4 regions of the Novosphingobium sp. ZW T3_23 genome follow, and region 1 is predicted to be linked to each of the others. Evidence: predicted binding sites of a transcription regulator. Region 1 holds the regulator's gene; each other region holds the start of a gene.
What was found. Region 1 encodes LexA, which represses DNA repair genes until DNA is damaged. Its sites were predicted from a motif close to GTTCCNCNCTTGTTCT; they were not measured.
Positions count from the first base shown of each region.

Region 2: a site for LexA is predicted at 3,177-3,192, ahead of ACI3K3_RS15320 (ImuA family protein). Genes of this name have one in related genera too.
Region 3: a site for LexA is predicted at 861-876, ahead of ACI3K3_RS15295 (MmcB family DNA repair protein). Genes of this name have one in related genera too.
Region 4: a site for LexA is predicted at 3,127-3,142, ahead of ACI3K3_RS23220 (ImuA family protein). Genes of this name have one in related genera too.

Region 1 is NZ_JBJDRF010000011.1:49,340-57,404, forward strand. Features, by position in the region: gene ACI3K3_RS08625 (anthranilate synthase component II) at 1-164, shown strand, start outside; gene trpD (anthranilate phosphoribosyltransferase) at 161-1,165, shown strand; gene trpC (indole-3-glycerol phosphate synthase TrpC) at 1,189-1,980, shown strand; gene moaC (cyclic pyranopterin monophosphate synthase MoaC) at 2,024-2,509, shown strand; gene ACI3K3_RS08645 (molybdopterin molybdotransferase MoeA) at 2,506-3,720, shown strand; gene lexA (transcriptional repressor LexA) at 3,852-4,529, shown strand; gene ACI3K3_RS08655 (ComEC/Rec2 family competence protein) at 4,585-6,786, opposite strand; gene gltX (glutamate--tRNA ligase) at 6,816-8,065, shown strand, end outside.
Region 2 is NZ_JBJDRF010000029.1:22,866-26,881, forward strand. Features, by position in the region: gene ACI3K3_RS15310 (error-prone DNA polymerase) at 1-997, opposite strand, end outside; gene ACI3K3_RS15315 (Y-family DNA polymerase) at 994-2,538, opposite strand; gene ACI3K3_RS15320 (ImuA family protein) at 2,426-3,163, opposite strand; gene fabI (enoyl-ACP reductase FabI) at 3,496-4,016, opposite strand, start outside.
Region 3 is NZ_JBJDRF010000029.1:12,652-20,716, reverse strand. Features, by position in the region: gene ACI3K3_RS15310 (error-prone DNA polymerase) at 1-172, shown strand, start outside; gene ACI3K3_RS15305 (TM2 domain-containing protein) at 252-566, shown strand; tRNA gene ACI3K3_RS15300 (tRNA-Arg) at 653-729, opposite strand; gene ACI3K3_RS15295 (MmcB family DNA repair protein) at 889-1,386, shown strand; gene ACI3K3_RS15290 (hypothetical protein) at 1,439-1,966, opposite strand; gene ACI3K3_RS15285 (bifunctional sulfur carrier protein/thiazole synthase protein) at 2,206-3,003, opposite strand; gene thiS (sulfur carrier protein ThiS) at 3,059-3,271, opposite strand; gene ACI3K3_RS15275 (MerC domain-containing protein) at 3,354-3,725, opposite strand; gene ACI3K3_RS15270 (COX15/CtaA family protein) at 3,838-4,926, shown strand; gene cutA (divalent-cation tolerance protein CutA) at 4,923-5,255, shown strand; gene rplM (50S ribosomal protein L13) at 5,410-5,889, shown strand; gene rpsI (30S ribosomal protein S9) at 5,889-6,410, shown strand; gene ACI3K3_RS15250 (PadR family transcriptional regulator) at 6,623-6,994, shown strand; gene ACI3K3_RS15245 (DUF1700 domain-containing protein) at 6,984-7,550, shown strand; gene ACI3K3_RS15240 (GIN domain-containing protein) at 7,577-8,065, shown strand, end outside.
Region 4 is NZ_JBJDRF010000074.1:10,967-19,031, reverse strand. Features, by position in the region: gene ACI3K3_RS23240 (sensor histidine kinase) at 1-302, shown strand, start outside; gene ACI3K3_RS23235 (opacity protein) at 531-1,082, opposite strand; gene ACI3K3_RS23230 (alpha-ketoglutarate-dependent dioxygenase AlkB) at 1,422-2,012, opposite strand; gene dinB (DNA polymerase IV) at 2,012-3,106, opposite strand; gene ACI3K3_RS23220 (ImuA family protein) at 3,310-4,071, shown strand; gene ACI3K3_RS23215 (Y-family DNA polymerase) at 3,986-5,794, shown strand; gene ACI3K3_RS23210 (error-prone DNA polymerase) at 5,791-8,065, shown strand, end outside.

The sequences.
Region 1 (8,065 bases):
CCGACGATGGCCATGTGATGGGTTTCCGCCACGCCGAACTGCCCATCCACGGCGTGCAGTTCCATCCCGAAAGCATCGCCACCGAACATGGCCACGCCATGCTGGCGAACTTCCTCAAGGTTTGCGGCATCGACGCAAGGCTCCCGGCCCGGATCGCGGCATGACGGTTCGCACCACGCTTCCGGATCCGCTTCATCCGATCGACGAATCCGAAGCCGAGCATGCCTTCGGCCTGATCCTCGACGGCAAGGTCGACGACGAGACGATCGTGCGGTTTCTGATCGCGCTGACCGAGCGCGGTGAGACGGCCAGCGAGATCGCGGGTGCCGCGCGGGCCATGCGCACCCGGATGATCCCGATCGCCGCTCCCGCCAATGCCATCGATGTCTGCGGCACCGGGGGAGACGGCCATCACACGCTGAACGTCTCGACGGCCGTTTCGCTGGTGGTTGCGGCCTGCGGCGTTCCTGTTGCCAAGCATGGGAACCGCGCCGCCAGTTCCAAGGCGGGCGCGGCCGATACGCTGGAAGCCCTCGGCCTCAATCTCGATCGTGCCGCCGAAACCGCCGAAGAGACGCTGGGGGATCTCGGCATCTGCTTTCTCTTCGCGGCGCGCCATCATCCGGCGATGGGCAAGATCATGCCGCTCCGCAAGGCGATCGGGCGGCGTACGATCTTCAATCTCATGGGCCCGCTGGCCAATCCCGCCAATGTCACCCGCCAACTGGTGGGCATTGCCCGCCCCGCCTATGTGCCGATCTATGCCGAAGCGCTGATGCACCTGGGCAGCGATCACTCCTTTGTCATTTCCGGAGACGAGGGGCTGGACGAGTTGAGCCTGGCGGGCGGCAACGAAGTGGCCGAGATCAAAAGCGGCGAACTTTCGATGCGCCGTGTCTCGCCGGAGGACGCGGGGCTTCCTGTCTCCCCGGTCGGCGCGATCCGCGGCGGCGACGCGGCTTACAATGCCGAAGCCCTGCGCCGCCTGCTGCTGGGCGAGCATGGACCTTACCGGGATGCCGTCCTTCTCAACGCCGCCGGGGCACTGATCGTCGCCGGCGAAGTCGAGACCTGGCGCGAAGGCGTGGAGGAAGCCGCCGAGGCTATCGACAAGGGCCTTGCGAATGCCCTCCTCAATTGCTGGATTTCCGCGCTTCGGCCCTGAGCCGCCGCGTCTTCGAGGTACCCATGTCCGACAAGCTCACTGAAATCTGCGATACCAAGCGCATCGAAGTGCAAACCCGCAAGGGGTTCGCCACGATCGAAGATCTCGACGCACGCGCGACGGAACAGAGCGCCCCCCGTGGTTTCGAAGCCGCGCTGCGGCGCAAGGCCGAATCCGGGTTCGCGCTGATTGCTGAAATCAAGAAAGCATCTCCTTCCAAAGGGTTGATAAGAGCTGATTTCAGGCCCGCCGAACACGCGATTGCCTATGAGCGCGGCGGAGCGGCATGTCTGTCCGTGCTGACGGATGCGATCTATTTCCAGGGCCACGAGGATTTCCTGGTCGACGCCCGCGCGGCCTGCTCGCTGCCGGTGATCCGCAAGGATTTCATGGTGGACCCGTGGCAAGTGGCCGAAGCCCGTTCGATGGGCGCCGATGCGATCCTGATCATCGTCGCCGCTCTCGACGACGTGCTCATGGCGGAGATCGAGGCGGCCGCCATGGAGCGCGGGATGGACTGCCTTGTCGAAGTTCACAACGAGGCCGAAATGGAACGCGCAGGCCGGTTGAAATCCCGCCTGATCGGCGTCAACAACCGAGACCTGAAGCGCTTCGTCACCGATATCGGAACGACGGAACGACTTGCTCCGCTTGCCCCACCGGGAACCCTTCTTGTCAGCGAGAGCGGCATCAACGGTCATCAGGATCTCGAACGCCTCTCTGCCTGTGGCGCTCGCACGTTCCTGGTCGGTGAAAGCCTGATGCGCGAAGCTGACGTCGAAGCGGCAACCCGGCGGCTGCTGTCCGGAATCTAAGCTTCCTTTCCTGACATTCCGGTCGCTGGTTCCAAGAGGTTACATGAGCAAGTCTCTCACGCACATCGATGCCGAAGGAACCGCACGGATGGTGGATGTCGGCGCGAAACAGGAGACTCGCCGCGTCGCCGTCGCATCGGGGCGTATCACGATGACAACCTCGGCCCTCGCCGCCATCCGCGCTGGAGACGCGCCGAAAGGCGATGTCCTGGGAACCGCGCGCATTGCCGGTATCATGGCGGCCAAGAAGACTTCTGAACTCGTCCCGATGTGCCACCCGCTTCTTCTCGACGCCATCAACGTCGATTTCACTTTCGAGGAAGCGGCGATAGAGGCCAGGGCCACGGTTTCGCTCACCGGCAAAACAGGCGTTGAAATGGAAGCGATTATAGCAGCTTCCATCGCCCTTCTGACAATCTATGACATGGCCAAGGCGCTCGACAAGGCCATGGTCATCGGCGACATCCGCCTAGTCGAAAAGCTTGGCGGCAAATCCGGGCATTGGAAGGCCGAGGATCTGTCGCGATGATGCCACCGATGCCCTTGGAGGAAGCGCAGGCGAGGCTCCTGGCTCTTGTCGAGGCTCTCCCAGTCGAACACGTAGATGTCGAAAGTGCGGCGGGTCGTTATCTTGCAGCCCCGCTTCTCGCCCGGCGCTGCCAGCCCATGGCGGATATGTCCGCGATGGACGGCTATGCCTTGAGCCCCGGTGATATTGCAGGCCCATGGAAAGTGATCGGCGAAAGTGCCGCCGGCCATCCTTTCATGGGCACGATCGCCAAGGGTCAGGCGGTGCGTATCTCGACCGGAGCCTTGCTCCCCGCAAGTGCCGGCGCCGTGATAGTTCAGGAAGACCTGGCCCGCGAAGGAGACCACCTCACCCTCACCGGCGACGCCCCCACCCCGGAAAACAAGCATATCCGTGCCAAGGGCCTGGACTTCCAGGACGGCGCACCGCTGCTCGCCGTGGGAACTCTGATAGGACCGGCACAGATCGGGCTCGCGATCGCCTCGGGCCATCGTCACTTGCCCGTCAGGCGGCTGCCCCGACTTGCCGTGATCGACAGCGGCGACGAACTGTCGGCCGATCCGGAAGCCTGCGGGGATCATCAGATTCCCGCCAGCAACGGCGCCATGCTCACGGCGCTGGCGCGAAGCGTTCCGGTAGATGCAAAGCGAAATGGACCGGTCCCCGACGATATCGACGCCATCGTGGCCGCCTTTTCAGCGACTCAGGATGCCGATGTCATCGTCACCAGTGGCGGAGCTTCGGTTGGCGACCACGATCTCCTTCGTCCCGCGCTGGAAGCCTGGGGCGCCGATATCGATTTCTGGCGCGTTGCGATCAAGCCGGGCAAGCCGCTGCTCGTCGCAACCCGCAGACAAGGCGCCCGCAAGCAGATCGTCATCGGTTTGCCGGGAAATCCGGTTTCCAGCCTCGTAACGGCCTACCTCTTCCTGCTTCCGGTGCTGCGCGCGCTCTCTGGCGCGTCCGGCGCGCTTGCCAGGCCGATTACGGCCCGCCTGTCGCAGCCGCTCCAACCCGGCAGCGCGCGTCGAGAGTTCGTGAGGGGCTGTTGGGACGGGGAGACGGTGCACGCGCTATCGCTCCAGGATAGCGGAGCACTGTCGTCGCTCGCAGCCAGCAACGTTCTGATCGATCGCCCTGCACAGGCCCCGCGCGCGGAAGTGGGGGACACGGTTCAGATGTTCTTGCTCCAAAATGGCGGTATTGCTTGACGATACCCTGTTCGTTGCATAATTGTTCCCTCAATGTTCACGAACGCGATACTTGAAAGGCTGCTGGCCTGACAGGGCTGTTCGTCGGACGGGATTGGGCCAAGTGCCGCAGAACACATGAGGCTAAGCAGATGTTGACGCGCAAGCAGCACGAGTTGCTCCGGTTCATCCAGGTCCGGCTTGAGGAAAGCGGCATTTCCCCCAGTTTCGAGGAAATGAAGGAAGCCCTCGACCTCAAGTCCAAGTCGGGTGTTCACCGGCTGATCTCGGCGCTTGAAGAGCGCGGCTTCATCCGCCGTCTCCCCAACCGCGCCAGAGCACTCGAAGTGCTTCGTCAGCCTGAAGATGCAACGAGCAAGCCGCCAAAGCCGGCGTCTGCCAAGGAAATCGCCTCGCGCGCACCGGCTGTTGGCCGTCCGGCGAACGACGTCATAGAAATCCCCCTACACGGCCGCATTGCAGCCGGTGTCCCTATCGAAGCGCTGGAAGGCCAGTCTTCGCTACCGGTACCCGCGGCACTTCTAGGTTCCGGCGATCACTACGCCCTCGAAGTGTCGGGGGATTCGATGGTGGAAGCGGGAATTCTCGATGGAGATTTCGCGCTGGTGAAGCGCACCACTACTGCACGGGACGGCGAGATCGTGGTCGCGCTCATCCGTGGAGAAGAAGCTACGCTGAAGTACCTGCGGCGGGAAGACGGAATGGTTCGGCTCGACCCAGCGAATGCGGCCTATGAGCCTCAGATCTACGGCCCGGACGAAGTAGAAGTTCAAGGCAAGCTCGCTGGGTTGCTGCGCCGGTATCACTGATCGGCAAAAGGGGGACGGAACGCCCTCCCCTGCCTGTCCAATGTCGTCACGCCAGCTAGTGTTGTACTTGCTTGAGCACGCCATTGCGCCACCATCCATGGTCGCCCTGCGTCTCGGCTACCGATGTCAGCCTCCGGTTTTTCAAATCAATCGTGACGCCTCCCGTACGGTCCAGCATTCGTCGATCGACCTTTAGCCATTTGGGACGGCATGTGGTTGGCAAGCGACGGTGCGCGATGACGATATCCGATCGCGCGCAGGCCCTTGCCAAGGCATCTTCCGGTACGGGCAGATCCCCTCTGGCGATCAGAAGATGGCGAGTGGAATAGCCGTCCTTGAGCGCCACTTTGCAGAAATCTTCGTTGCACTTGGCTTGAGGGTTGGAGCGCATCAATTCCGGATCATCCAGGACGCCGGCTGACTCCATGATGTTATCCAAGGCATAGTCGCTCGAACTGTCGCGTAAGGTAACAAGGCGCTCGCTGACAGGATCGATCCATGCCACGTGACGGCCGTTTCCAGAAATCATGACGTCCGGCGCCTGGATCATCATCAGCCCAAGGTATCCGGCAGCTATCGCAGCCAATCCCCAGAGACGTGCAAGGCTTTGAACCAGGCAAAGCCACAGCCCTCCGACCACGAACAGCATGAAGTGCCATTCGCCCATGCGCGGCATCACCTTTACGGCACCCGGCTGCGCGGCGACCCATCGCGCGATCTCCAACAATGCATCCACCGCATGGTGCGCCAACCACCAGACCGGCGCGCCAAGACCCACGACGTCTAATGCCAGCGCTAATGCGACCAGGGGCATGACGATCAGGGTCGTCAGAGGGATTGCAAGAAGGTTCGCGAAAGCCCCGTAAAACCCCGCGCGATGGAAATGGTACATCCCGATAGGCATCAGCGCCGCTTCGATGGCGATACCCATGACAAGCATGAGCGCGAAACTGCGGAGCGCCTTGGTTAAAATCGCTTCATCTCGCGGTGCCAGCCAGTGCTTGATCGGTGCGGAGTCGCTCAATGCGACCAGGACCATCACAGCGGCAAAGCTCATCTGAAAACTCGGACCGATCAACGACTCGGGCCAGATCAGCAGAACAAGGAAGGCCGCTGCCGCCAGCAAGCGCATCGACAAGGCCTGGCGCCCCAACGCCAGTGCCGCCAGCACCAGCAATGCGCTCAGGCAGGATCGTACGGTCGGCACCTGCGAGCCGCTGAGCAGCGTATAGCCAATGCCCGCAAGCGCGCCCATCACGGCTGCGAGGATCGGAAGTCGTACGCGCAAGGCGATCGCGGGAAAAAGGGCGAGCGAACGCAGCACCAGGAAATATATGCACCCGATCGCCGCGCTGACATGAAGCCCGCTGATCGACAGCAGGTGCGCAAGCCCGGCATCGCGCATCGCTTGCGCATCGTCCTTGCCGATCGCGCCCATGTCTCCCGTGGTCAACGCCGCAGCGATACCACCCCCGGAGCCGGGAAGTTGCCGATTGATGTGCTTCGAAAGCGCCAGGCGCTGTCGCGCAATCCAGTTCCCCCCGCTACCAGAAGCCAGAATCTCAACCGGGGAGGTGATCCTTCCTGTTGCCGAAAATCCGGAAAACCATGCAGATCGCGCGAAGTCATAGCCGCCGGGAAACATAGCCGATGCCGGAGGCGAAAGCCTGCCATGGAAGCGGATGAGCGTTCCGCTCGCAACACGATCGCCAACCCATGAAGCGGGAACATTCATCCGAACTTTGATCGCACGACGGCTTTCCGGGTAACGCAACGCCAGTACCAGGCGCACGCGTTCTAAGGCCGGTTGCTGTTCCCGCTCCAGTACGCGTGCTGTAAATAGACCCGTGACGGGCCGGGAGATCGCAGCCTGCCCGATGATTTCCGATCGGGTCCAGATCGTCAGACAGCCCGCCAGCACCATGAGCGAGAGTGCGAAAATCGCCCTTCCGATATAGGGGAAACGAGAAAGTTCGTTCTGTCGGGTTCGTGAAAAAACCGCAATCAATACGCATACTACGCAAACGCCCGCCCAAGCTTCGGATTGAGCCAAGGAAAACCACGCAATTATGCCGGTTCCGAAGGCAACTGTCAGCCACGGCGCCCGCGCGAAACCGCTGTTCGAAAGAAAACGCTCGACACCGGCCAAACTCCTCGACAAGTGGCTCTGGCTGATCCATGGGCGATGCTGCAATGCAGCGCCTCCGGTTAAAGCCGGAGGCTCGAAATCGACCATCGTGGCGGCGTTGCTGACCATGGTGAGCATAGGACAGGAAGGTTTTTACAATGGCAAGCGGCAGTGCATCGGGCGAAGCGGCGGCAGGCAAGACCGTTGTAACGCGCTTTGCCCCCTCGCCCACGGGATATCTCCACATCGGTGGGGCTCGTACCGCACTCTTCAATTGGCTGTTCGCCCGGCACAACGGGGGCAAGTACCTGCTGCGCATCGAAGATACCGATCGTGCCCGCTCCACCGAGCCTGCGATCGACGCGATCTTCGACGGCCTGACCTGGCTCGGCCTAGAAGGCGACGAGCCGGCGGTGTTCCAGTTTGCCCGCTCCGACCGCCATGCGGAAGTCGCCGCCGAACTGCTCGCCAACGGCCACGCCTATCGCTGTTACCTGACCACTGAAGAACTGGCCGAACGCCGCCAGAAGGCGCAGGAAGAGCGCAAGCCCTTCCGTATCGACAGCGAGTGGCGCGATGCCGACCCATCGACGTGGCCCGCCGACAAATCCTATGTGGTGCGCGTCAAGGCGCCTCGCGATGGCGAAACCACCATCAACGATCTCGTCCAGGGCGAAGTCACGGTCAAGAACGAGGAAATCGACGATTTCGTCATTCTTCGTTCCGACGGAACGCCAACCTACATGTTGGCGGTGGTGGTCGACGATCACGACATGGGTGTCACGCACGTCCTGCGCGGCGACGATCACCTCAACAATGCCTTTCGCCAGCTCGTGATCATCCGCGGCATGGCGTGGGACGAGCCGGTCTACGGGCATGTCCCCCTCATCCACGGCGCCGACGGTGCGAAGCTGTCCAAGCGCCACGGGGCGCTTGGGGTCGACGCCTATCGCGACGAAATGGGCGTGCTGCCCGAGGCGCTGTTCAACTATCTGCTCCGCCTGGGCTGGGGCCACGGCGACGAGGAATTCATCGGCCGCGACAAGGCGATCGAATGGTTCGACATGGCGGACGTGGGCAAGTCTCCCTCGCGCTTCGACCTCGCCAAACTCCAGAATCTCAACGGCCACTACTTGCGCGAAGCCGACGACCAGCGTCTCGCGCAATTGGTCGCGCCGCGCCTCGAGAAGGCCGGCTTTGAAAATCCCGACCTCGTTCTGCTCGCGCAGGCGATGCCGGTGCTGAAGGTCCGTGCAAAGGACCTCAACGAACTTGCAGAAGGTGCAGAATTCCTGTTTGCCAAGCGTCCGCTCGCGTTCAGCGAGAAGGCGCAGGCGCTTTTGACGGACGAGGCGCGGGGGCGCCTCGCCGCCATGCACGAGCGTCTTTCCGGACAGTCCGAATGGAC
Region 2 (4,016 bases), on a different contig from region 1:
CGCCGGTGAGCAGCCTGGTCAGCTTGTCGGGAATGCCTTGAGGATAGAGATCGCTTGCCCGGCTCCAGACGAGTTCGGTCAGCCAGCCCTGCGGGGTATAGCCATAGGGAACCGGCTCGTGAGGATAGGTATAGCTCAGGTCTTCCAGCTTGAAGGCGATGCCGTTCATGAAGTCTTCGGTGGCGGCGATGGCTTCGGGGGCGGCGGTGAAGAGGCGGGCCATTTCGGCGGCGGGTTTCAGGTATCGTTCGGCATTGGCCGCGAGGCGACGACCGGCGGCCTGCACCGTGGTCTTTTCCCGGATCGCGGTCATGACGTCGTGCAGGGGGCGCGCTTCCGGCTTGTCGTACTGCGCATCGTTGATGGCGATCAGCGGCACGCCGGTCACGGCTGCCTGCTCGCGCAAGGCCGCGAGGCGGCGGGCATCGCGGCCCTGACGCAGCATCGTCGCGCCCAGCCAGACTTTGCCGGGGGCGGCATCGGAGAGTCGGCGCAACATCTCGTCTGGGGCAGGCCGGGTTTTGCTGGGGTCAACGATTAGCTGCATGTCCTCCAGAAATTCGAGCAGGTCGTCGAGATGCAGCACGCAGTTGCCCTTGGTGGTGCGCAGGTTTCCGGTGGTGAGCAGGCGGGTGAGTCGCCCCCAGCCGTAGCGGGTGGTGGGGTAAGCGAGAATCTCGGGGGTATCGTCAGCGAAGACCAGTCGTGCGCCGACCATCAGGCGGAATTTGAGGGTACCCTCTTCGTCTTCTTCGTCGTCATCCTCTGCTTCTTGCTCTGGCCCTTGTCTTTCCGCTTTTTTCTTTTCCGCGAACTGGCGCAGCGCGGCGAGGGCGCGGGCTACGCCGGACACGGTATTGCGGTCGGCGATGCCGATGCCGGGATGGCCGAGAGCCATGGCCCTGAGCGCCATCGCGCCCGGCGTACTGGCGCCGCGCAGGAACGAATAGGCGGTTGTCGTCGCGAATTCGACGTAAGCAGGCGCCTGCGCGCTCATGCGAAGACGCCGTGGAGATACCAGCGCGGATCGGCTTTCTCGCTGCCGTAGAGGCCATGGCGGAACAGCCAGAAGCGGCGGCCGTCCTCGTCCTCGATCCGGTAGTAGTCGCGCGTGGGGCCGGTGGCCTCGACAGTCTTCCACCAGGGATAGGCGAGGCGTTCGGGGCCTTCCTGGCGCACCACCCGGTGTTGCCTGCCTTGCCAGCCGAACCGGCGCGGCGGGCCGTCGGGCACTTCGGCCAGCACGGTGACCGGCTGGGGCGGCTCGAACAGGAACAGCGGGCGCAAGGGCGGCTCGCCCGCTTCCGGCTGGGGCCATGAATCAGGTCGGGACTGGGGCCGGGACGCGGCCGGGACGAGCCGATCGGCATATTCCGGCAAGTGCTCGTCGCGCGGGGCGAAGCGGTGGAGGCATTCGGCGCCGAAGCGGACTTGCAGGCGGTCTAGCAAAGGGGCGAGGTCGGGCCTGCCGGAATCCTTCTCGTCCAGCCGATCCTGCCCTTCCAACACGTCTTCGTGCAGGGGAACGGACAGGCGCAGGAGATCGTAGCCGAAGCCCGGATCGAGCGGGTCGGAAAGCGATTCGATGCGCTCGCGAAACAGCCGCGCGACATCGGCGGGTTCGCGCAGCGGCAACCCGCTGTCGATGGCCAGCCGGGCGACATGACCGTCGGTGCGGAACAGCGAGACTTCGTAGCGGCGCCCGCCGCGTCCGCGCGCCACGAGCAGGTCGCGCGCCTGTCCCGCCAGCCATTCGATCACGCCGAGCAGCGGTTTGACCGTGGCCATCGGCTCGGCGAAGCGCTGCTCCACCCAGATCGGGGGCAGGGCGCGATGCGGGGTGATGCGCCGGTCCTGCTCTTCCAGCAGATGGGCGAGCGCGATCGACATGGCCTTGCCGAACCGCGCCGCGAGGGGCGCGCGTGGCCGGTCGGCAAGCTGGCCTATGGTACGCAGCCCGGCGCGCCCGAGGGCGAGGTGGGCATCGCCTTCGAGCCCCAGCGCGGCCACCGGCAGTTCGCGCACGGAGCGCTTGCCGAAGCGGGCGAGGGCGAGGGCGGCATCGGGCGTGCCGGCGCAGGCCGTCAGCGGGCGGAAACCCAGCCGGGAAAGCCGGGCGACGAGATCGTCCCGGACCTCGCCTTCGTCCATGGCCAGGATGTCGAGGCAGCCGGTGAGGTCCAGCACCAGGGCGTCGTCGCCTTGGGGGGCGACGGTCGGGGTATAGCGTTCGCAGGCTTCGGCCAGGCGCAGGAGCAGGGCGTGGTCGGCTTCGGGGCAGTGTTCCAGGGCGGCGAGATCGGGCTCTTGCGCGCGCGCGTCCGCCAGCATCATGCCTGCCGAAAGGCCGAGCGAGAGCGCGGCGGGAGACAGCGCCATGATGCGCTGCGCCCCGCGCTGCTTGGCGATGAGGGCGAAAGCCGCGTCAGGCGGCGCTGCGCCTTCCCGCATCGCCCGTTCGGACGGCAGGAAGGGCAGGGTTACCGCCAGGTAGCGGCGCACGCCCAAGTGTTGGGTCTTGGAAGGCGGTGCGCTCACGATCCCATTCCAGTTGCAGGTTGAGTCCATCGCGCCCGCCGCGCCGGCGCAGCAGGGTCACGTCGAAGACCGGTCCGCCCGGCGCATTCGCGGGCAGGGGGACCGAAGGCGCGCTGGCGACCTGCCAGCGGGTGTGCGCGGCGCTGGGTGCGGGGTCTGCGCCGCTGCGTACGATCATGACCATGGTGCCGCTCTGCTCCGCCGCCAGGGCGAGGCGCCGGGAGGCGGTAAGGTCGAAAGCCGGGGCGCGGCCGTCCATCTCCATCACCACCGCCCCGGCGCTGCCATGGCGAACGCAGTCGATGCCCGCGCGCAGCAGGCTCTGGAGGTCGGGCAGGCGCATCAGCACCATCGTGGCGGGATCCAGGCCCAGTTCGGCAAGGCCGGGCGCATAGGGACGCTGCCGGGCCTGTTTTCCTTTGGCCAGCCTCAGCCAGAGCAACGGCTCTCCGGCCTTGCGCCCCTGGATCGCGCAGAGCAGCGCCAGAGCAAGCGCGGCGCCGTCTCCACTTTGAGTGGCGTAGAATTCGTGGACACCGTCCTGTTGCAACGGCACATCCGGCCAGCCTTCCAGAGAGGGCTGGACGAGACTCGCTGCACGTTTGAGGCGACTCGAATCGAACATATGTTCCTTTTATGTTCTATTCTTGTCCCATGCAATTTGAGTCTGGATCAGGCAGGGATTCGGCTGTGGGTTACTCTCATCCTGTATGTCGGAAATCTGGAAAGGGCTCGTGTTTCGGCCCAGGACATCCGTTGAAAATCAACGTCATCCTGAACTTGTTTAGCTGCGCTGGCCCTCGGCTCAGGATCCATTTTGCCGATCGGACTGCCGTTGATGGTCAGCGATGGATCCTGAAACAAGTTCAGGGTGAAGGGGGAGTGTGGGTCTTTGACCAGCACGAAAAAAGGGCCGGAAGTTTCCTCCCGGCCCCTTTTCCATCCAGATTGCGTCGATCAGCTCAGCGCAATGTCCGGCGCGTCTTCCTGCTTCATGCCGACGAGGTGGTAGCCCGCGTCGACATGGTGGGTCTCGCCGGTGACGCCCGAGGAGAGGTCCGAGAGGAAGTAGAGGCCCGAGCCGCCGACATCGTCGATGGTGACGTTGCGGCGCAGCGGTGAGTTCAGCTCGTTCCACTTCAGGATGTAGCGGAAATCGCCGATGCCGCTGGCGGCCAGGGTCTTGATCGGACCGGCCGAGATCGCGTTCACGCGAATGTTCTGCGGGCCGAGATCGTTGGCGAGATACATCACCGAGGCTTCGAGCGCCGCCTTGGCCACACCCATGACGTTGTAGTGGGGGACGACCTTTTCCGCGCCATAATAGGTCAGCGTCAGGATCGATCCGCCTTCCGGCATCATCGCCGCCGCGCGCTTGGTGACGGCGACGAGGCTGTAGGCCGAGATGTTCATCGTCATCAGGAAATTGTCGAGGCTGGTGTCCACGTACTTGCCGCGCAGCTCGTTCTTGTCCGAGA
Region 3 (8,065 bases), on a different contig from region 1:
CGAAGGCGTCATCCACCTCATGGCCCAGCGCATCCACGACAGGACGCCGGAACTGGGCCGCCTGTCCGAAGACCACGAGACTCATCCGCAGCTCTCCAACGCCGATGAGGTCGTCCGCCACCATCACCCCCGCAATGTGCGGATCCTGCCCCGCTCACGGGATTTCCATTGACTCAATGTGCAAGAAATTCAGTGATTTTTTAAAGACATGGCAATATCGCATCCCCCTTCTCTTACTGACGGGGGTATCGATGTCCGACAACGGTTCACAAAATGCAGCCATGGCCGGCCTGCTCTATCAGGCGAATGCCAAGTCCACCGGCGTAACCTATCTGCTGTGGTTCTTCCTCGGCGCTCTGGGCGCGCACCGTTTCTATGCCGGAAAGACCGGCAGCGGCATCGTTCAACTGGCGATGTTCCTGGTGGGCTGGGCCACGATCTGGCTGCTCGGCCTGGGCCTGCTGCTGCTGGTGCCGCTGGGCATCTGGGTCCTGATCGACGCCTTCCTGATCCCCGGCTGGCTGCGCGCGTTCAACACCAACCTCGTCCACCGCGTACTCGCCTGAAACACACGGGGCCTGAAGCAACACGGGCGGCACGCAAGCGCCGCCCGGCCAGCGGACCGGAGCAATTCGCCTGAAATTTAGGGAAATGGTGCACCCGACAGGATTCGAACCTGTGGCCTCTGCCTTCGGAGGGCAGCGCTCTATCCAGCTGAGCTACGGGTGCAGTGCTGGGGCGACTAGCAGAGCGTGAGCGGCGTTTCCAGCGCCAAATCCATCCACGACAACATAGGCTTGGGAAAACCTTTCCGAAAAAAGCTCTCAGCCGATCGACATCCGCATGCCGACGGCTTGATAGTTCTCTCTATGTTCCTATTATGCCGCGATGGCCGAAGCTGATTCCTTTCTCTCGCCGCCGCCGCTTTCCTTCGTGGCTACCGATGTAGCGCGTGGAATCGGGCGGCTTTTTGCCCGCAACGACATATGGTGCCTGCCGGAAATGCCGCTGCGTTGCGGCCGCAGGGCAGACCTCATGGGCATCGATGCCAAGGGCCATGTCATCATCGTGGAGATCAAGGTTTCGCGCGCCGATCTGCTCGGCGACGGAAAGTGGACCGACTATCTCGACTATTGCGACCGCTTCTACTGGGGCCTGCCGCCTTCGCTGGACCGCGCCCCGCTCGAAACAGAACCGTTCCTGCCGGACAGGTGCGGCGTGATCGTGGCTGACGGTTACGACGCGGAGATCCTGCGCCCTGCCCCGCTCAGCCAGCTCGCGGCCGCACGCCGCAAGGTGGAAACGGAACGCCTGGCGCGCGCCGCCCTTCGGCGGCTTGTCACGCTGGGCGATCCCCAGACTCAGCAGTGGGGTGGGGAAAGCTGACGGACGATCCGGAGACGCCAAAAAGCTTCGGCGTCCCGGATCGTGCCGAAAGTCACGCGATCTCCTTCTCGATCCATTCCGGATAGAACGACGGCTCCCGTTCAGACCAGCCTGCCGCCGTGGCGGCCGCCTCGCTTATCGAGTGGAGCAGTGTCTTGCGACGGTCGGGGCGAATTTGCGGCAAGGCCGCTGCACCGCAGAATGCGCCGGGCAGCCAGGGCCGCACCCAACCACCGAGCAGGCGTTCGTAAAGAAACCGGAAGGCGGAAAACGATTCGATGCGATCCTGCGCCAGGTCGAACGCCGCGATGTGCACCAGCTTGCCCATGAAAGCCGTGATATCGTCGAACCCGAATTCGTCGGGCCGCATATCCCGCAGTTCCGCCAGATCGCCGTAGGCATCGTACTGCTTTCGGATCGAGGTGGCCTCAACGCCGTCACGCGCCCAGAGACCGAGCGCGTCCTGCCGGCCAAGCCCTACGTCAAGGCTGCGGCGGATATAGCGCTGTTCGCAGGGGGTGAAGCTGGCGAACTCCCGCAGTTCGCTGATGGTGATAGTGGCCTTTCCCGTGTGAGTCATGGTCCTGATCCTCGTGACACGGAAGGACTATCCTCCCTGTCACTAAAACCAATTTCTGCCACATCGGTTGCTACAGCCTTAACTGCGCAAAGGTTTGTGTCCGATATTCCCGGTAAGATTCGCGCAGGATTTCAATTCGGGACAGCTTCGATAACGCCCTGGCGGCGCTTTTTCGGCCGGGATCGGCTCTCGCGGGAAGATCGAGAGGCCGACCGCCGGCCATCGTCAGGCAAAAATTTTCAGATGAGACCGGCCAGCGGGCTGGACGGATCGGCGTAGCGGCGCTGGGCCATACGTCCGGCGAGGTAGGCATCGCGCCCCGCCGCCACCGCCAACTTCATCGCGCGGGCCATCCGGATCGGATCGCGTGCCTCGGCTATGGCCGTGTTCATCAGCACCCCATCGCAACCCAATTCCATCGCCACGGCGGCTTCCGAAGCGGTGCCCACGCCTGCATCGACCAGGACCGGCACCTTGGCGCCCTCCACGATCAGCCGCACGGTGACCTTGTTCTGGATGCCCAGTCCCGAACCGATCGGCGCGCCCAGCGGCATCACCGCCACGGCGCCGGCTTCTTCAAGCTGTTTGGCCGCGATCGGATCGTCCACGCAGTAGACCATCGGCAGGAAGCCTTCGTTCGCGAGGATTTCCGTAGCCTTCAGCGTCTCGCGCATGTCGGGATAGAGCGTGCGCGCCTCGCCCAGAACTTCCAGCTTCACCAGATCCCAGCCGCCCGCTTCGCGCGCCAGGCGCAGGGTGCGGATGGCATCGTCCGCGGTGAAGCACCCGGCGGTATTGGGGAGATAGGTGATCTTCTTCGGATCGATGAAATCCGTCAGCATCGGTGCCTTGGGGTCCGAAACGTTGACCCGGCGCACCGCAACGGTAACGATTTCCGCGCCCGAAGCCTCAACCGCAGCCGCGTTCTGCTCGAAATCCTTGTACTTGCCGGTGCCGACGATCAGGCGCGAACGGAAGGTGCGGCCAGCAACAGTCCAGGTATCGGTGGTCGAGGTATCAGCAGCAATATCGGTCAAGGTTCGCGTCCTTTCGGGGAACGGGTAACTCGGAATCTCAGCAGGGCCGGCGATGTCAGCCGCCGCCTACGAAGTGAACGATCTCCAGCACGTCGCCGTCGGACAGCGTAACGTCGGCCAGGGTAGAGCGCGGCGCGATCTCGCCATTATGCTCGACGGCGACCTTCTTGGGGTCGAGCCCGATCCCGGAGACAAGGTCTGCGATCGACGAGCCGAGCGCCACGCGGCGCGGTTCGCCGTTCACGATGAGGGAGAGTTCAGCAGCCATGGGCCGCAGATAGCGCCGGGAATCGATTTGGAAAGTGCCCAATCGGCACTTTCCGGGAAAGTCCCTTCCCCGGAAAGTCCCTTCAATGCGCGCGGTGCAGGTTCCGGATGTGCGCAAGGGCGACCAGCGCGACGCCGACGATCGTCAGGATCGATTCCGCAAGGCCATGGCCTACCGCGATCGCCGCCGCCATGAGCGCCAAGCCGATGCCGCCGACAACCAGCGGTCCGACGCGCCCGTGACGCAGGGCACCGAAGCCCAGCGAAACGATGCCGACCACCAGCGCCAGCGCCAGGCCTATGCGATGAACTTCGGGCGCCAGCAGAACTTCGCCGCCAAGCCCCAGGAATCCCACGAAGAATACGCCGAGCACGCAATGGATCGCGCAAAGACCACTAAGGACGATGCCTGCCCGGTCCAGCCGGTTTCGAATCGCGATGATGGCGGTACGCATGAATGTCCATGTATGTGACGTTGTAACATTCATCAAGCCCCGACCGTGCGAAGAAACATTCGGTCGACGCGCCTCTTGCGCAATTCGTCGCAAGATCGCAGGGATTTGCGCCATGAGAGTTTCAGACGGTCGCCCCATCCTCGGCACAGCCGACGATATCGCCCCCATGGTTCGTTGGCTGCTGATCGTGGCCGCGCTGGTCGTCCTTATCGTCGCGGTCGGGGGAATCACCCGGCTGACCGAGTCCGGGCTGTCGATCACCCAGTGGAAACCGCTGACCGGAGCGATCCCGCCGCTGACCGACGCGCAATGGCAGGCCGAGTTCGCCCGCTACAAGCAGATTCCGCAATATATCGACGTCAACGGACCGGCAGGCATGTCGCTGGCGCAATACAAATTCATCTATTTCTGGGAGTGGGTCCACCGCCTGCTGGCGCGCGTCATCGGCCTGGCCTTCGCGCTGCCGCTCGCGTGGTTCTGGTTCAAGCGCACGATTCCGCTGGGCTACAAGCCGCGCCTGGTCGCACTGCTGGCGCTGGGTGGGCTCCAGGGCGTGGTGGGCTGGTGGATGGTGTCCTCCGGCCTCACCCCGGAGGCGGCAGACCGGGTGAATCACTTCCGCCTCGCCGCGCACCTGCTGGTCGCGCTGACGACGCTGGGCGGCCTCGTCTGGACCGCGCTCGATCTTCGCGAACTGCGCCGCGGGCAGGCTCCGGCGCGGGTGACCCGCTTCAGCGGCGTGGTCCTCGGCATGCTGTTCTTCCAGCTCTTCATGGGCGCAATGGTCGCGGGCCTGCGCTCGGGATACGTCGCGGGCATGGGCTGGTTCAGCATGGACGCCTGGCCGCTCATGCAGGGCACCTTCTTCCCCGAAGGCGTGGAATGGGCGGGCGGCGCGCTTCACGCGCTGGTCAACGATCCCTTCCTCACGCACTTCGTCCATCGCTGGTGGGCCTGGGCGGTCGTCATCGTGCTGGTGGTCATGGGCCGCCGCCTCAAGGCCCGGCATGCCCGCCTGGCATCGATTGCAGTGCATTCCGCCTTCGGCACCCAGGTGCTGCTCGGAATCTTCACCGTGTGGTCTGGCGTGGCGCTGTGGCTGGCCGTGGCGCACCAGCTCTGCGGCGCGCTGCTGGTTGCCGCGACGGTATGGGGCGCCCATTGCCTCGGCCGCCGCGATCAGGTGGGCCTGGGAATGTGAGCGGGGACAGCCAGACCCCTGCCCTCGCCTGGTGTCCCTTCCCGGATGAGCAAAGCGCGCTCTCCGTAGTAGATGCCCTGCTGGATGAGGGCCTTGCCGCCTGCGGTAACCTGCTGCCGGGCATGACCTCCGTCTTCGTCTGGAACGGCGCAAGGGACACCGCCTGCGAATTCGGCCTGCTGGTCAAGACCAATGCCGCGCTGCTGGACCGCGCGGTGGCCCGGTTGGCGGAGCTTCATCCCTATGACGAGCCCGCCGTACTGGGCTGGCGCTGCGATGCCGCGCCGCCGGGCACCGTGTCCTGGCTGGCCGGCATTGCTCCGCTCTAAACTCCTAGCGGTATTATTTTACCTCTCTGGAAAGCCGCAGTCTGCTTGACTTGAAGGCCCAATTCGACGATTTGGCCGCCTTCCCGCGGTGCCGGAGATTCGTGAAAGCGATCGATTCGGCTCCCGCGACCTGAACATTAGGGATAGACCAGCCATGAAGGCGCTTACGAAGGTCACCCGGTCGATCAAGCCGGCCGAGGTGGAAAAGAAGTGGCATCTGATCGATGCCGAGGGTCTGGTGGTTGGCCGTCTCGCGGTCGTCATCGCAGACCTCCTGCGCGGCAAGCACAAGCCGAGCTTCACCCCGCACGTCGATTGCGGCGACCACGTCGTCGTGATCAACGCCGAGAAGGTGAAGTTCACCGGCAAGAAGCTTGGCGACAAGACCTACTACAAGCACACCGGCTACGCCGGCGGCATCAAGGAAGTGACCGCGGACAAGGTTCTCGCCGGTCGTTTCCCCGAGCGCGTGCTTGAAAAGGCTGTAGAGCGCATGATCCCCCGTGGTCCGCTGGGCCGCGACCAGATGCGTGCCCTGCACCTCTACGCCGGCACCGAGCACCCGCACGGTGGCACCCAGCCCGAAGCGCTCGACGTCGCTTCCATGAACCGCAAGAACAAGGTTGGCGCGTAATGTCCGATACTGAAACCGTACAGAGCCTGTCCGACCTCAAGGACCTGGGCGAAGTCGCCGCCGTTGAAACCGCGGAAGAAACCTTCAAGCCCGTCGTGTCGAACGCGCCGCTGCGCGAGCAGCAGCTCGACGCCTACGGCCGCGCCTATGCCACCGGCCGCCGCAAGGACGCCGTGGCCCGCGTGTGGGTGAAGCCCGGCACCGGCAAGGTCATCATCAACGGTCGCGACCAGGAAGTGTACTTTGCACGTCCGACCCTGCGCCTCGTCATCAACCAGACCTTCCAGGTTGCTGGTCGTGACGGCCAGTACGACGTGATCGCCACCGTCAAGGGCGGCGGTCTCTCGGGCCAGGCTGGCGCCGTGAAGCACGGTATCGCCCAGGCTCTCTCGAAGTACGAGCCCGCCCTGCGCGCCGCCGTCAAGGCTGCCGGCTTCCTTACCCGCGACCCGCGCGTCGTCGAGCGTAAGAAGTATGGCCGTGCGAAGGCACGTCGTAGCTTCCAGTTCTCGAAGCGTTAATTCGCTTACCGAGAGCTTCGGCTTTACGAAAAGGGGTCGCGGGAAACCGCGGCCCTTTTTTGTTGTGCGTTTCTCGCCCCTTAACAGAGCGATCACCGCCAGATACCTCTCGTTGCAAGGTATCTGCCAACGCCCTGTATCAATCTTCACAAGGTACCTTGCGTTACACAGTAGCTGTCTATATACACTCCTCATCCGCAGGAGATGACTCGATGTCCGAAATCGAAGTACAGCTGAAGAAGGGAGTGCTCGGTCTTTGCGTGCTCGCTCTGCTGTCGCGGGGGGATAGCTACGCATACGAGATCGCCAGCCGCATGGCCGCCGCGGTCGATATGGGGGAAGGCACGATCTATCCGCTGATGCGCCGCATGCAGTCGGATGGCCTTGTAGCCACCTATCTTGAGGAATCGCCCTCAGGCCCGCCGCGCAAGTATTACCGCATCACCGATACCGGCCGCAGCCGCCTTGCCGAACAGGCAGAGGAATGGCGCGGCTTCACCGCCGCTGTCGACGGATTGCTCGACGGCAGGGTTACCGCACCCGCTGAGAAGCCGACCGAAGAGGAGCCCGGCCATGACGCGTAACGAGTTCATCCGGCGCCTGAAGGCCGGCCTCAAGGGCATGCCGCAGGACGTCGTCGCCGAAATCGTCGCCGACTACGAAGAGCATTTCGAAGCCGGTGCCGCCGAAGGTCGCAACGAACAGGAAGTGGCCGCCGCCCTCGGCGATCCGGGCCGCCTCGCTCGCGAGCTGCGCTTCGAGGCCGGTTTCCGCAACTGGGAAAGCGCGCGTTCGCCCTCGTCGGCCTGGGGCGCGATCCTGGCCTTCATGGGCCTTGCCACGATCGACATTCTGATCCTGATGCCGATCGTGCTGCCGATACTGGGCGTGATGTTCGGCCTCTTCGTCGCCACGCTGGCCGTATTCCTGGCCGGTGGGTTCATCCTGATCGCCGGGCCGTTCAGCGGCTTTCCGGGAGGCGCGCTGGTCGCCATCCTCGGCGGTCTGGGCGCCATGAGCGCCGCCGTGGCGATCGCTGCCCTGCTGACGCTGGTCAGTATCTGGATCATCAACGCCATCATGTGGTTCGGCCGCCTGCACTATCGCGTGCTCGAACCCGCCATCCATCCCGAAGACTGAGAAGCACGAGAGAAAGGAACCAAGTGATGTTCAGGAAACTGCTCATCGTATTCGCCAGCGGCGTGATCCTGACGATCGTCGCCTTCAGCGCAGCCTGGGTCGTGGGCGGGGACAAGTTCCGCCGCGACGTGAACGAAGGCGACTTCAACTGGACCATCGGCGACGACGACGAAGCCGCGAACAGCCCGCAGATCACCCGCAACTTCGCGATCCAGCCCGGCGCCCGCCTGGCCATGGACGTCCCCGTCCAGCTCGTCTTCACCAAGGGCGACAAGGCTGAAATGGTCGTCACCGGCCCGCAGAAGCTGGTTGATCGCCTGACCTGGGAAAACGGCCGCCTCGCCATCAAGGGCGACTGGCATGGCCGCAAGGGCCTGAAGGTGCGGATCACCGCCCCCGAGATCGAGGGCCTGGACTTCGACGCGCCGGGTGACGTCACGCTCACCGGCCTCGATCAGGACAGCCTGAACGTGAACGGCAACGGCGCGCTCAGTCTCGACGCCTCGGGCAAGGTC
Region 4 (8,065 bases), on a different contig from region 1:
CGGCCACGGGCATCGCTTTGGTATTTCACGAGCTGGCGACTAATTCCATGAAATATGGAGCGCTATCGGTTCCGGAGGGGACACTCGATATCTCGAGCGTTAACGATGGCAACGACATTGTCGTCACTTGGCTCGAGCGGGGAGGACCGGTCGTGCGGTCGCCAGAAGTTGGAGATGGTTTTGGCAGCAAACTCGTTCAACGCAGCGTTCGCATACAGCTGGCCGGTTCGATCAACTACGAGTGGGATGCAGCTGGCCTCATCGTTACCGTTCGTATGAGCCGTGCTCGCTTGGCGAACTGAAGCGTTTTTGTTCGGCAGGCGAGCTTGAACAGCTTCTTCGCCCCGGTCCTGTACAATCGTAGATTGGGTATCGATTGAAGGGGGGCTTTCCTTGGCATCAGGCCTATCGATAACTGGCGTTATCGCGCAGACCAAAGTAATGCCTGGTACGTCGTCAACTCGGTGGATGTGACGACGTACCAGGCAGTATTCGAAAGCAGTGAAAGTGTTCCTTCGCTGCTAATCGAATTAGAAGTGGAAGATCACACCGGCCATCGGACGAATGCTGTCGAAGTCGTAGGTCTCGGCAGACAGGCGAAGGCGAACGCCGCTGTTTCCGGTTACACCTCCAAGGCCGATGTCCCTGGGACCAACTTCGACGCCAACGCCGTAGATCCAGTCCTTTTCATCTCCGTACGCGCGCTTGCCATTGACCCACTGGTAGCCTGCCGAGGCGTAGATCAGGCCGCTTTCTCCGGCCCGGCCACCGATACGGCCCTTGACGCCGTACTCCCAGTCGATGTCGCCAAAGCCCTTGGTCGCATTGCCTTCCACGCCGACGAAAGCTGGCCCAAGCGGAATATTGACACCCGCGACACCGCTCACGAGGCCGCCGTTCATCCGTCCGCCGCGGGGCGAACCGAACTCGCTTTGACGCGAAAACTCGTGGTACCCGCCAAGCACGCCGACGTAAGGCTCAATACCGAAGGCCTCACTGCCGTCAGGGGCGGTCTCCTCCTGGGCGAAGGCTGCGGTCGGCAACGCTGCGGTAAGTGCGAGAGCAAGAAGATACTTCTTCATGAAAAACTCCAAAGTCGATCCGACGATTGTGTCGATGTGCGATTGCTTGAACGACGAACGCGGAAGTCAGTTTCTCGCGTCTGTGGCTTTTGTCACAAGCGTGTCATTTCTGCATCAGCGGTTTGGTTGTCGGGCAATGTTGGATGGCCGATTATGGCTTTCGTCGACTGTGAAGGTCTTGCGGGCTTGTCAGAATAAAAGTTACCAAATGCTAGGTGCATCGGGTAAACCGCGTGACGACTGATTGGGTTGGATGTGCGTAACCTAGCGGGAACAGTATTGCGAGAGTGTCATTATCGGCCGCCGCGGCAGTGAACTGTGGCAGGTGGTTCCGTCGCTCTAGGTTAGCCAGTTGGCAGGTTGGTTTTTAGCGGACGTTTTCGCCAAACTTCGAAAAGTGATCGACCAGCGCGGACGTGCCATCTCGGCGATGCTGTGTTCCCACTCATGTCGGGCGGGTCCGCTCAGGTGGTAGGCACCTCTGGGAGCCAGCGGTACGGTGATCCGGGCAAAGCCATTCCCACGCCTTTGCCTGAAGCGCATCGCGGCCGGTTCGCCGAGCGAAATCCCGACGACATGCTCGTAGAGCGGCCGATCGCGGTGCCACCCGATCCCCGCGCCGGCGTCGTAGCGGATCAGCAAGGCCTGGACGAGCAGTGCGGGATCGAGCGCGGCGAAGCTCGCGGCGCGGTCACGCAGCAACATGAGCCAGCCAGGGAAGGGCGGCGCTTCACGCTGCCGCCCCGTCTCGAAATCGTAGTTCCACCCGAACGAGGCAGTGAGGCGCTTGCCGGTCCAGCCCTGGAACCGGAACGGCTCGAGGTCGCATGCGTCGATACGGCTGATGAGTTCGCGTTCCTCGGCATCGTTGAGGAGATCGAGCCCGGTCGAAAGGCCGGGCAGCGCGGGGGCGCCGAACAGGTCGAGCATCATGCCGCCTGTTCGGTTTCGAACATCGGCAGGGCAGTATCCTCTGCAGGCGATGGCTCGCTCAGGTTTGACACCGTTACGCCGACCAATCTTATACCCTTGGCGGTCGGCAGGACCGAGCGGGCGAGATCGAGCGCGCTGCGCACCAGAAACTCGTGCGTCATCACCGGCTCTGTCTGGCTGCGGCTGCGGGTGATCTGCTTGAAGTCGCCGTACTTGATCTTCACGGTGACGGTGCGGCCAAAGATCTGGCGGGTCTCGCACCAGCGCCATACGTCCTCGGCCATTTTCAAAACGCCGGCCTCGATTTCACCGGAATCCGTCAGGTCCCGGTCGAACGTTGTCTCGGATCCTGAAGACTTGCGGACCCGGTTGGGGTTGACCGGCCGGTGATCCTCGCCGCGGGCAATCGCATAATACCATGCCGCCGAACTGCCAAAATGACGTTCAAGGAATTCCATGGGCTTGGCACGAAGGTCCGCGCCGGTCTCGATGCCAAGCCGCTTCATCTTGTCGGCCGTCACCGGTCCCACGCCGTGGAACCGGCTGACGGGGAGCGTCTCGACCCAGGCACCGCCCATGTCCGGGGTCACGGCAAATTGTCCGTTGGGCTTACGATGATCCGAGGCGAGTTTCGCGAGGAACTTGTTGTAGGAGATACCAGCTGAAGCGGTGAGGCCGGTTTCCTCCAGAATGTCCGCGCGGATGGCCTTCGCCGTTCGCCAGGCGGTCTCGAGGCCGCATTTGTCCGCCGTTACGTCAAGATATGCCTCGTCGAGCGAGAGTGGCTGGATAAGGTCGGTGTAGCGGGCAAACACGGCGTGGATTTGCTGCGAGACCTGCCGGTAGACTTCGAAGCGCGGCGGTACGAACACCAGTTCGGGACAGCGGCGCAGTGCGGTGACCGACGGCAGCGCGGAGCGTACCCCGAACTTCCTCGCCTCGTAGCTGGCTGCTGCAACCACGCCGCGCGCGGCCGCATGGCCGACGGCAACGGGACGTCCGCGCAAGGTAGGATCGTCGCGCTGCTCCACCGAGGCGAAGAACGCGTCCATATCGACGTGGATGATTTTTCTGATCGCGGAATCGCCCATGCGCTGACCATATCACGGGCGGAACAAATATCGAACAAAAAGGATTGCTTGCCTGTCCAGAGTAATGGCTGCGCACACTCGCTGCACAGCTCTTTCCACAGGGTTGTCCCAGAGCGCGGCCCCGGCCTTCATCGCAAATGGCTTGACCCTGCGCCGTTCCGAGTGGGAACATAAAGCGAACATCACGAGTCTTTCGAGTCATCATGCAGCTGCTGTCATCACCGCCCCCGCTTACGATCGAGCAGCTTCGCACGCTGGCGTCACCGCTGGTGCAGTATCGCACCATGCCGTTCGCCGCCGAAGCCCTGGACAGCCGATTGAGCGGGGGAGGACTGCGGGCAGGGGCCCTGCACGAAGCTGCCGCGCTCACCTGCTCACTTGTCGACGATGCTGCCGCCACCTTGTTTTTTGCCGGGATAGCAGCGCGCGAAGCACGCGCTGCAGGCGCTCCGGTCCTGTGGGTGAGCTGCCGCCATGACCTCTACGCGCCTGGCCTCGAACAGGCGGGGCTGGCGTCGGCCGATGTCATTCATGCGCAGCCGCGCGACGATGCGGCGCTGCTCGCCGTGGTCGAGGACGCGGTTCGCGACGGCACCCCGGCCGCTGTTGTTGCCGAGGCCGGCAAGGTATCGATGGTGGCGACGCGCCGGCTCCAGCTGGCGGCGGCAGAAGCCGATATCCCAGTGTTGCTGCTGCGCCGCCACCGCGCACGCGAGCGGGATCCGCTTGGCGACCCGTCGGCGGCCTGGACCCGGTGGCGCATTGCCAGCGCGCCTTCCCAGCGCCTCGGCGTGGCCGGCGTCGGACGGCCACGCTGGCTTGTCGAACTTGCACGCCAGCGCGGCGGCGAGGGTTTTACCCTGATCGTGGAGGGATGCGATGAGACGGGTCGTCTCGCTGTTCCTGCCCTATCTGCCGATCGAGCGGCTGAGACGGCAGGACCGGTTCGCCGCTCCGCGGCCTGAACCCCGCGTCCTCCAGCTTCCCGTCGACGACAACCCCGGCGCTTGCTCTGTCCCGCGCGGCGGCGGGTGGCGGCCGGGTGCGCGCTGGGCACGAGCGCAAATGCCGCGGGAGGTTGCCGAGGAGGCACGGTCGCCTGCCGAGGTGCAGCGCGAGATAGCTTCGCTTCCTTTGCACGCGCAGCCGCCGATGCGGGAGCTTGGCCGCCGTTCGGAAGCAGCGCAGCATCCCTTCAAGCGTCCGGCATCGCCGCTGCCGCGCGCCGTGCGCACCGACGCTGCGGTTGCTGCGGTTCCGCTGGCGCTCATCGGCAAAGTCGGCCGCCGCGACGAGATCGTCGCTGCCTGCCCGGCGGCAAGGACGCTCGGCATTCATGTCGGGATGGCCGCGACCCATGCCCGGGCGCTGGTCTCCGATCTCGATTTCCGCCCCGCCGAGCCGGACGCCGACGCAGCGCTGCTCGATCGGCTCGCCCTGTTCGGGATCCGCCGGTGGTCGCCAGTCGTCGCCGTATCGCCGCCCGACGGTGTCTGGCTGGACCTGACCGGCGCGGCGCACCTCCATGGCGGCGAGGCGCGCTTCTGCCGCCGCCTTCAGTCCTTCTGCCGCCGCGCCGGGTTCACCGCACGGATCGCGATCGCCGATACGCCGGGCGCGGCTCACGCGCTTGCCCGTTACGGGAGCGAGGATATCGCCATCGTAGCGCCCGGCAGCGTCCTGCGGGCCCTGCCGCCGCTGCCGGTGGCGGCGCTGCGGCTTGAAGACGCCGCGCTGGCCGCCGCGCGCAAGTTCGGCTTCGAGACGATCGCCGATCTGCTCCCGGTAGCGCGCGCTCCCCTCGCGCGCCGCCTCGGCATGGCGACGATCGACCGGCTCGACCAGGCCCTGGGCGGCAAGGCGGAGCCGATCACACCGCGCGAGGATGTCGTGATCCCGATGGTCGAGCGCCGCCTGCTCGAGCCGATCGGCACCGCCGAGGCGATTGCACAGGTCATGCAGGATCTCTTGAAGGACATGGCTGAGCTCCTGCAGGGCAAGGGGCTCGGCGCGCGCTCGCTGCGGCTGATTGCGCTGAGGATCGATGGGGGTGAGCAGATGGTCGCCATCGGCACCTCGCGTCCGACCCGCGAGGCCGCGCATCTGCTGCGGCTGCTGAAGCTCAGGATCGACCGCATCGATCCTGGCCTCGGCCTCGAGCAGTTTCGGCTACTGGCCCCGCACACAGAAGCGCTCGATGCCGAAAACCTCGGCGCTATCCTTGCCGGCGAGGCGGCGGTGCGCGATCCCGCCCGGCTGGTTGACGTGGTGGCGGGACGGATCGGGCAGGGCGCCGTCTACCGGTTCGCCCCGGTCGAGAGCCATGTTCCCGAGCGCGCGGTGCGAGCGGCGAGCCCGATCGAGGCGCCCGGAACCTGGCCGTCTTGGCAGCGGCCGGTGCGCCTCTTCGCACGCCCCGAGCCGTTGCACGGCGTGATGGCGCTGATGCCCGATCAGCCGCCGCGCCGTTTCGAGTGGCGGGGACGCGCGCACCGGATCGTGGCGGGTGACGGGCCCGAACGGATCCACGGCGAGTGGTGGCGCCGCGATGCCGAAGTCTGGGCGGTGCGCGACTACTACCGCCTCGAGGACGAGCATGGCGGGCGGTACTGGGTGTTCCGCCGCGGCGACGGAGTGACAAGCGATACGGGCGACCTGACCTGGTGGATGCACGGCGTTTTCGCATGACAGCCTACGTCGAACTCCAGGTGCTCACCCATTTCTCGTTCCTGCGCGGCGCTTCGAGCCCGGACGAACTATTTGGAACTGCGGCGATGCTTCGCTACCGGGCACTTGGCATTGCCGATCTCGGCAGCGTGGCCGGCGTCGTGCGCGCCTGGGAAGCACAGAAGGTCACCGGTGTGCGGCTGATACCCGGCACCCGGATCGATCTGAGCTGTGGCCGCCGCCTGCTGCTCTATCCCACCGACAAGGCCGCCTGGTCGCGGATCACGCGCCTGCTCACGATCGGCAAGCGCCGAGCCGGGAAGGGCGGCTGCCTGCTGCACTGGCACGAGCTTGCGGCCTGGTCCGAAGGCGTGATCGCCATCCTGCTTCCCGGCGACGCCGATGGTGACAATGCCGCCGCGCTCATTGACCTGCGCCAGGTCTATGGCAAGCGCGGCTACATGGCGCTGTTCCAGCGCCGCCGGCCCGATGACGCGCTGCGCATCGCGGCCCTCGCGCGCCAGGCGGCGGAAGCCGAGGTGCGCGCTGTCGTCACCGGCGATGTGCTCTACCATGCGCCGGATGCCCGGCTTCTCCAGGACGTGGTCACCGCGATCCGCCATGGCTGCACGGTCGACGAACTCGGTTATCGCCGTGAGGTCAACGCCGACCGGGCGCTCAAGTCGCCGGAAGAAATGGCCCGCCGCTTTGCCGCTTACCCAGACGCGCTGCGTGCCAGTGTAGAGATTGCCGAGGCCTGCACTTTCGCGCTTAGTGACCTCACCTATCACTATCCCGAGGAGCGGATGATCGACGGGCTGACCGCGCAGCAGGCGCTGGAGAAGATGGCCCACGAAGCGCTTGCCGCCATGTTCGGCGGCGCGCCGCCTCAGGATTACCGGAACCAGATCGCCCATGAGCTGAAGCTCATCGCCGACTTGAACTACGCACCCTATTTCCTGACCGTCCATTCGATCGTCAGCGAGGCGCGGCGGCGGGGCATCCTGTGCCAGGGGCGCGGCTCTGCCGCCAACTCCTGCGTCTGCTTCGTCCTTGGCGTCACCTCGATCGATCCCATCAAGCACGAGCTGTTGTTCGAGCGCTTCGTATCTGGCGAGCGGCGCGAGCCGCCGGACATCGACGTGGATTTCGAGCACGAGCGGCGCGAGGAGATCATCCAGTGGATCTTCGAGACCTATGGCCGCGACCGTGCAGCGCTGACCGCCGTCGTCACCCGCTTTCGCGCGCGCGGCGCCGTGCGCGATGTCGGCAAGGCGATGGGGCTCCCTGAGGACCTGACCTCCTCGCTGGCAGGGCTGGTGTGGGGTTGGTCGGCCGAAGGCGTCGGCGAGAAGCAGGCAGCGGAACTCAATCTCGACATGTCGGATCGGCGGCTGCGCCTGACCCTCGATCTTGCCCGCCAGCTGATCGGCGTGCCGCGCCAGTTCAGCCAGCATCCCGGCGGTTTCGTGCTCACGCATGACCGCCTCGACGAGCTGGTGCCGATCGAGCCTGCCGCCATGGCCGATCGCCAGATCATCGAGTGGGACAAGGACGACATCGATGCCTTGAAGATGATGAAGGTGGATGTCCTCGGCCTCGGCATGCTCGGCTGCATGAACCGCGCCTTCACTCTGCTCGGCGAAGCCAAGGGCATTCGCCTCGGCCTTGCCGATCTGCAGAGCGACGATCCGGACGTCTATGCCATGATCCAGAAGGCCGATACGCTCGGCACCTTCCAGATCGAAAGCCGCGCGCAGATGTCGATGCTGCCGCGCATGAAGCCGCGCCGGTTCTACGATCTCGTCATCCAGGTGGCGATCGTGCGGCCGGGACCGATCCAGGGAGACATGGTCCATCCCTATCTGCGCCGGCGCGAGGGGTTGGAGAAGCCCGAGTATCCCCGCCCGGAACTGCGCGCGGTCCTTGAAAAGACGCTGGGCGTGCCGCTGTTCCAGGAGCAGGCGATGAAAGTCGCCATCGTCGGGGCCGGGTTCACGCCCGCCGAGGCCGATCAATTGCGGCGTGCCATGGCGACCTTCAAGATGACGGGCGGCGTATCCCACTTTTCCGAGAAGCTGATCGAGGGGATGGTTGGTCGGGGCTATCCGCGCGACTTTGCCGAGCGCACGTTCCGTCAGCTCGAGGGCTTCGGCTCCTACGGTTTTCCCGAAAGCCACGCGGCGAGCTTCGCCAAGATCTCCTATGCGTCGAGCTGGATGAAGCATCATCATCCCGACGTCTTCTGCGCCGCGCTGATGAATGCGCAGCCCATGGGGTTCTACGCCCCGG